Regions from separate parts of the Peterkaempfera bronchialis genome, predicted to be linked through region 2. Evidence: predicted binding sites of a transcription regulator. Region 2 holds the regulator's gene; each other region holds the start of a gene.
The links. The regulator HrcA, encoded in region 2, represses chaperone genes, less so after heat shock. The targets are predictions, from matches to a motif close to TTNGCACTCNGNNNNNCNGAGTGCNAA.
Positions count from the first base shown of each region.

Region 1 (2,267 bases), 960 kb from region 2:
GCGACGCCGCCGGCCAGCTTGGCGAGGCGCTCCTGGAGCTTCTCGCGGTCGTAGTCCGAGTCGGAGTTCTCGATCTCGGCGCGGATCTGGTTGACGCGGCCCTGGATCTGGTCGGCGTCACCGGCACCGTCGACGATGGTGGTCTCGTCCTTGGTGATGACGACCTTGCGGGCGCGGCCCAGCAGGTCGACGCCGGCGTTCTCCAGCTTGAGGCCGACCTCCTCGGAGATGACCTGGCCGCCGGTGAGGATGGCGATGTCACCCAGCATGGCCTTGCGGCGGTCGCCGAAGCCCGGGGCCTTGACGGCGACGGACTTGAAGGTGCCGCGGATCTTGTTGACCACCAGGGTCGACAGGGCCTCGCCCTCGACGTCCTCGGCGATGATCAGCAGCGGCTTGCCGCTCTGCATGACCTTCTCGAGGATCGGCAGCAGGTCCTTGACGGAGCTGATCTTGGAGTTGGCGATCAGGATGTACGGGTCGTCGAACGACGCCTCCATCCGCTCCAGGTCAGTCGCGAAGTAGGCCGAGATGTAGCCCTTGTCGAAGCGCATGCCCTCGGTGAGCTCAAGCTCCAGACCGAAGGTGTTGCTCTCCTCGACGGTGATGACGCCTTCCTTGCCGACCTTGTCCATCGCCTCGGCGATGAGCTCGCCGATCTGCGGGTCAGCGGCGGAGATGGAGGCGGTGGAGGCGATCTGCTCGCGGGTCTCCACGTCCTTGGCCTGCTCAAGCAGCTGGGCGGAGACGGCCTCGACAGCCGCCTCGATGCCGCGCTTGAGGGCCATCGGGTTGGCGCCGGCGGCGACGTTGCGCAGACCCTCGCGGACGAGAGCCTGGGCGAGCACGGTGGCGGTGGTGGTGCCGTCACCCGCGACGTCGTCGGTCTTCTTGGCGACCTCCTTGACGAGCTCCGCGCCGATCTTCTCGTACGGGTCCTCGAGCTCGATCTCCTTGGCGATGGAGACGCCGTCATTGGTGATCGTGGGGGCGCCCCACTTCTTCTCAAGGACGACGTTGCGGCCCTTGGGGCCCAGCGTGACCTTGACGGCGTCGGCGAGCTGGTTCATCCCGCGCTCGAGGCCGCGGCGCGCTTCCTCGTCGAACGCGATGATCTTGGCCATGTGGGATGGTCCTCCATGGGGGTCCCCCCGGCCAGAGGCTGGGGGAGGGATGGCATGCTCCGGACCGCGTGGCGCCCGCGACGGACGGCCCCTGGCCGCGTGGGTCCTTTCCCCACCGCCCGGGAGCCTCACCGACCCGGTCCGCTGTCACTCTCAACCTCAGAGTGCTAACGCAATAGTTAGCACTCTCCCCCGAGGAGTGCAAGCTCAATGGCCGGGGTTTCGGGGGCGGACACGACGGCGGGCCCGCACCCGAGTGTTCGGGTGCGGGCCCGCGAAGACCGTGTGGAGCACTGGCCGGGTCCGCTTCGGCGCCGAGGCGGTCACAGCCGCCGGGCGCATCGGTCCGGGCGCTTCTCCGGTCGGTGGCCGTGGTCGCAGACGAGACGGCCGGCGGTCAGCCGGCGAGACGGACCATGTCCGCCTGCGGGCCCTTCTGGCCCTGCGAGATCTCGAACTCGACCCGCTGGCCCTCCTCGAGGGTGCGGTAGCCGTCCATCTGGATCGCGCTGTAGTGGACGAACACGTCCGCACCACCGTCGACCGCGATGAAGCCGTACCCCTTCTCCGCGTTGAACCACTTGACGGTGCCCTGAGCCATTCCAAACTCCCCTAGTACTGGCCCTTTCACGGACCCGCACTCCGCGGACCCGGGACGACCGCCCACCTCGGCCCCCCCGAAGCAGAGCCCATGCGGGTGAGCGTGTCGACCGCGGCTGAATGTATCCGCATCGATGCCCTGTGCAACAGAGCAAATGGACGAGAAATCCGGAAGTGCGCTAACGGGTGTTCCGGGGCAAATCCCGCAGCGGAAGGCAATACGGGCCGGACATAGCGGACCTGCGCGACAATTCGCGCCCAGAATTGTGACGCGCCACGGCAGTCAGGGCGTGCGTGACGGGCGCCCGTCTCAAAGAGCGGACGTGCTGCCGTGCGGAGAGGTCGAGAGGTTTGGAATGCACGGTGGCGGTACAGAAACAGGTGGGGCCGTCCATGTCGTATGCCATGGAACAAGCCACCGCCGACCGGAGCCCACTCTATCGCGCTTCCGGTGGATGGACGTGCCCGGGCCACACGATCCTCACAGGTCCTCTCCGCCCATAAGCAGCGCATGGCCACCGCAGACCCGCGAAAAGCGGCCGG
Region 1 covers NZ_CP031264.1:2,935,015-2,937,281, forward strand. Annotated here, with positions in the region: gene groL (chaperonin GroEL) at 1-1,124, opposite strand, end outside; gene C7M71_RS12930 (cold-shock protein) at 1,522-1,725, opposite strand.
Region 1: the regulator HrcA is predicted to act here: its motif matches at 1,304-1,330, upstream of groL (chaperonin GroEL).

Region 2 (2,267 bases):
GCCCGGTGGTGACGCAGACCACCGCCCGCTCCGGGTTGCGGCCGGTGGCGAAGGCATTGGGCATGTCGTTGACGGCGACCGCGACCCGTGGCTTGGGCATGTCGGCCAGGGCGCAGAGCCGGTCGATCGTGCCGTGCAGCTGCGGGTACTGCTCGGGGCTCGCCTCCCGGGCGCCCATCGCCTTCTCGGCGATGGTGTCGCTGAACCAGAACTGCACGACGAACAGGACGACCGCGATCACCACCACGATCGGCCAGGCCCGCCCCAGCAGGGCGACCAGCAGGCCGGTGAAGCCCACGTAGACCAGGCCGATGAGGAACATCGTGGTGACCATCCGCCGGGTCAGCCCGCGGTCGGGTGCGAAACGGGTCCGCTGCCCTGACACAGCCATGGCGCCTCCTCCAGATGTGCCGCCGACGGCGGCCGGGGCGGCTGCGGGTGCGCCCCTCTGCTTCGATGCTGCCACCGTCGGGCCCCCGGCGGCAGCAGCACGCGAGGTGATCCTGGCGGCTTCCGGCGACGGCCCGTTCCGGGCACGGGAGTCGGGCCTTACACTGGCAGGTACGGTTCTGGCACTCGCCCGCGCAGAGTGCCAGACCCGCAGGGGCCGGGAACCGAACCCGTACTGATGCAACGCGTGACGCCGGAGGTGCGTGCCATGCTCGACGAACGCAAGCTCGCGGTGCTGCGCGCCATCGTGCAGGACTACGTCGGCACCGAGGAGCCGGTCGGCTCCAAGGCCCTCGTGGAGCGGCACAGCCTGGGCGTCTCCCCGGCCACGGTGCGCAACGACATGGCGGCGCTGGAGGACGACGGCTACATCCACCAGCCGCACACCAGCGCCGGCCGGGTGCCCACCGACAAGGGCTACCGGCTCTTCGTGGACCGCCTGGCCGAGGTCAAGCCGCTGTCCGCGCCGGAGCGGCGGGCCATCCGGCACTTCCTGGACAGCGCCGTCGACCTCGACGACGTGGTGGCCCGCACGGTACGGCTGCTGGCGCAGCTCACCCGGCAGGTCGCCGTGGTGCAGTACCCGTCGCTCTCGCGGTCCAGCGTGCGGCACGTGGAGCTGCTGGCCCTGGCGCCCACCAAGATCATGCTGGTGCTGATCACCAACACCGGCCGGGTGGAGCAGCGGATCGTGGACGCCCCGTCCCCGGTCGGCGAGACGGTCCTGGCCGATCTGCGGGCGCGGCTCAACGCCGCCGCCGGCGGGGTGCGGTTCCCCGAGGTGCCCACGCGGCTCCAGGACCTGCCGGACGCCTTCGAGGCGGACGACCGGCCGATCGTCACGGCGGTCCTCTCCACGCTCTTCGAGACGCTGGTGGAGCGCACCGAGGAGCGGATCATGCTCGGTGGCACGGCCAACCTCACCCGTTTCGGGCACGACTTCCCGCTCACCATCCGGCCGGTGCTGGAGGCACTGGAGGAGCAGGTGGTGCTGCTGAGACTCCTCGGTGAGACGGCGGAGCCCGGGATGACGGTCCGGATCGGTCATGAGAACGACTACGAGGGCCTGAATTCCACGTCGGTCGTCTCGGTGGGCTACGGTTCGGGCGACGAGTCCGTCGCGAAGTTGGGCGTCATCGGCCCGACCCGGATGGACTATCCAGGCACAATGGGGGCGGTACGCGCGGTGGCACGGTACGTCGGTCAGATCCTGGCTGAGTCTTAAGTTCGATAGGCGGAGCAAGCGGAGTCATTGGTGGCCACGGACTACTACGCGGTACTGGGCGTCCGACGTGACGCGGGTCAGGACGAGATCAAGAAGGCGTTCCGGCGTCTGGCTCGCGAACTGCACCCCGACGTCAACCCCGACCCCAAGACGCAGGAGCGCTTCAAGGAGATCAACGCCGCCTACGAGGTGCTCTCCGACCCGGCCAAGCGCCAGGTCTACGACCTGGGCGGCGACCCGCTGTCGCCGAACGGCGGCGGCGGTGCCGGCGCGGGCGGCTTCGGCGCCGGTGCGGCCGGGTTCGGCTTCTCCGACATCATGGACGCCTTCTTCGGTGCTGCGGCCGGGTCGCGGGGGCCGCGGTCGCGTACCCGGCGGGGCCAGGACGCCATGATCCGCATCGAGATCACCCTGGAGGAGGCCGCATTCGGCACCACCAAGGAGATCCAGGTCGACACCGCCGTCACCTGCACCACCTGCAACGGTGAGGGCGCGGCGCCCGGCACCTCCGCGCAGACCTGCGACATGTGCCGCGGGCGGGGCGAGGTCTCCCAGGTCACCCGCTCCTTCCTGGGCCAGGTCATGACCTCCC
Region 2 covers NZ_CP031264.1:1,971,117-1,973,383, reverse strand. Annotated here, with positions in the region: gene htpX (zinc metalloprotease HtpX) at 1-391, opposite strand, end outside; gene hrcA (heat-inducible transcriptional repressor HrcA) at 659-1,675, shown strand; gene dnaJ (molecular chaperone DnaJ) at 1,706-2,267, shown strand, end outside.

Region 3 (2,267 bases), 700 kb from region 2:
GATCAGCAGCGGCTTGCTGGCGCCACCCTGGAGGATCTTCTCCAGCAGCGGCAGCAGGTCCTGGATGGAGGAGATCTTGCCCTGGTGGATCAGGATGTACGGGTCGTCGAGGACGGCCTCCATACGCTCCTGGTCGGTCACCATGTACGGGGACAGGTAGCCCTTGTCGAACTGCATGCCCTCGGTGAAGTCCAGCTCCAGGCCGAAGGTGTTCGACTCCTCGACGGTGATCACACCGTCCTTGCCGACCTTGTCCATCGCCTCGGCGATCAGCTCGCCGACCTGCGGGTCCTGGGCGGACAGCGCGGCCACGGCGGCGATGTCGTCCTTGCCCTCGATCTCGCGGGCGATGGTGAGCAGGTGCTCGGAGACGGCCGCGACGGCGGCGTCGATGCCCTTCTTCAGACCGGCCGGGCCGGCGCCCGCCACGACGTTCCGCAGGCCCTCGTTGACCAGGGCCTGGGCCAGCACGGTGGCGGTGGTGGTGCCGTCGCCCGCGACGTCGTTGGTCTTGGTGGCGACCTCCTTGACGAGCTGCGCGCCAAGGTTCTCGTACGGGTCGTCCAGCTCCACCTCACGGGCGATGGTCACGCCGTCGTTGGTGATGGTGGGGGCGCCGAACTTCTTGTCGATGACGACATTGCGGCCCTTGGGGCCGATCGTCACCTTCACGGTGTCGGCAAGCTTGTTGACGCCGCGCTCCAGCGAGCGGCGCGCGTCCTCGTCGAACTGCAGGATCTTCGCCATCGTTGCGTCTTTCCCTCTCAACAACCGCGCCCCGGGCCCCGGTCACTGGTGGACAGGGATCCCGGGGCGGGTCACGACTCTGCGGTCAGCGTCGGAATTACTTCTCGATGATCGCGAGGACGTCGCGAGCCGAGAGGACGAGGTACTCCTCGCCGTTGTACTTGACCTCGGTGCCGCCGTACTTGCTGTACAGCACGACATCACCGACGGCGACGTCCAGCGGGAGACGCTGGCCGTCCTCAAAGCGGCCCGGGCCCACAGCCAGGACGACGCCCTCCTGGGGCTTCTCCTTGGCGGTGTCCGGGATGACCAGGCCGGAGGCCGTGGTGGTCTCGGCGTCGAGCGGCTGGACCACAATGCGGTCCTCAAGCGGCTTGATGGCAACCTTGGTGCTGGCGGTCGTCACGTCCGACCTCCCCCTTCGGAGATCTCACGGGGTTGTCTAAAGGTTTGGTGGCGACTGGCGGGCCCGTCGTCGCGGGTGCCGGACCTGCCGTGTCGCGTTAGCACCCTCCTGGGGAGAGTGCCAAGGACGACCTTAGGGCGCGGCTAGCACTCAGTCAACCAGAGTGCTAACCAGTGGCTGCTGTAGGTGGGTGGCTGAGGGGTGTGGCGGAGGTGGGTGGGGGGTGCTCTCGCCTCTCTGGGCGGGGGGTTGAGGACGCGCGGCGGGGCCTCCGGACTTGGTGACGGCCGGCGAAAAGAGTGCTGGGTCCGGGCGTGTCGCGGGGGGCGGGAGAATGGGCGGGTGGAGATCGAATCGTTTCGGGGGCTGCTGACCGACGAGGGGCAGGGGCTGCTGGCCCGGCTGCGGGAGTACAACCCCGGGGAGGAGCTGGCGCTGGCCACCCGGCTGCGCCGGGACCATCCGGCGGAGCTGGTGTCGGCCGCCCTCGGCCAGGCCCGGCTGCGGCAGCGGGCGCGGGCCAAGTTCGGCGGTGAGGCGGACCGGATGTACTTCACCCCGGACGGGGTGGAGCAGGCCACCCGGACGGCGGTCGCCGAGTGGCGGGCCCGCCGCTTCGCGGAGCTGGGCGTGGCCCGGCTGGCCGACCTCTGCTGCGGGGTCGGCGGCGACGCGGTGGCGCTGGCCCGCGCCGGGATCTCGGTGCTGGCGGTGGACCGGTCGCCGCTGGCCTGCGCCGTGGCCGAGGCCAATGCGCGGGCGCTGGGGCTGGCCGAACTGATCGAGGTCCGCTGCGCGGATGTGGCCGAGGTCGACCTGGCGGGCTTCGACGCGGTCTTCACCGACCCGGCACGCCGGGGGGCGCGTGGGCGGATCTTCGACCCGGAGGCGTACTCACCGCCGCTCTCCTGGGCCGTCGCCGCAGGTCGGCGCAGCCGCTACGCCGCGTTGAAGATCGCGCCAGGGGTGCCGCACGAGGCGGTGCCGGAGGACGCCGAGGCCGAGTGGGTCTCCGACGGCGGGGACGTCAAGGAGGCGGTGCTCTGGTTCGGTACGGAGGCCGCTCAGCCGCACCGGGCCACCCTGCTGCCCGGCGGGCACACCCTCACCGGGG
Region 3 covers NZ_CP031264.1:2,676,039-2,678,305, forward strand. Annotated here, with positions in the region: gene groL (chaperonin GroEL) at 1-747, opposite strand, end outside; gene groES (co-chaperone GroES) at 845-1,153, opposite strand; gene C7M71_RS11635 (THUMP-like domain-containing protein) at 1,496-2,267, shown strand, end outside.
Region 3: the regulator HrcA is predicted to act here: its motif matches at 1,297-1,323, upstream of groES (co-chaperone GroES).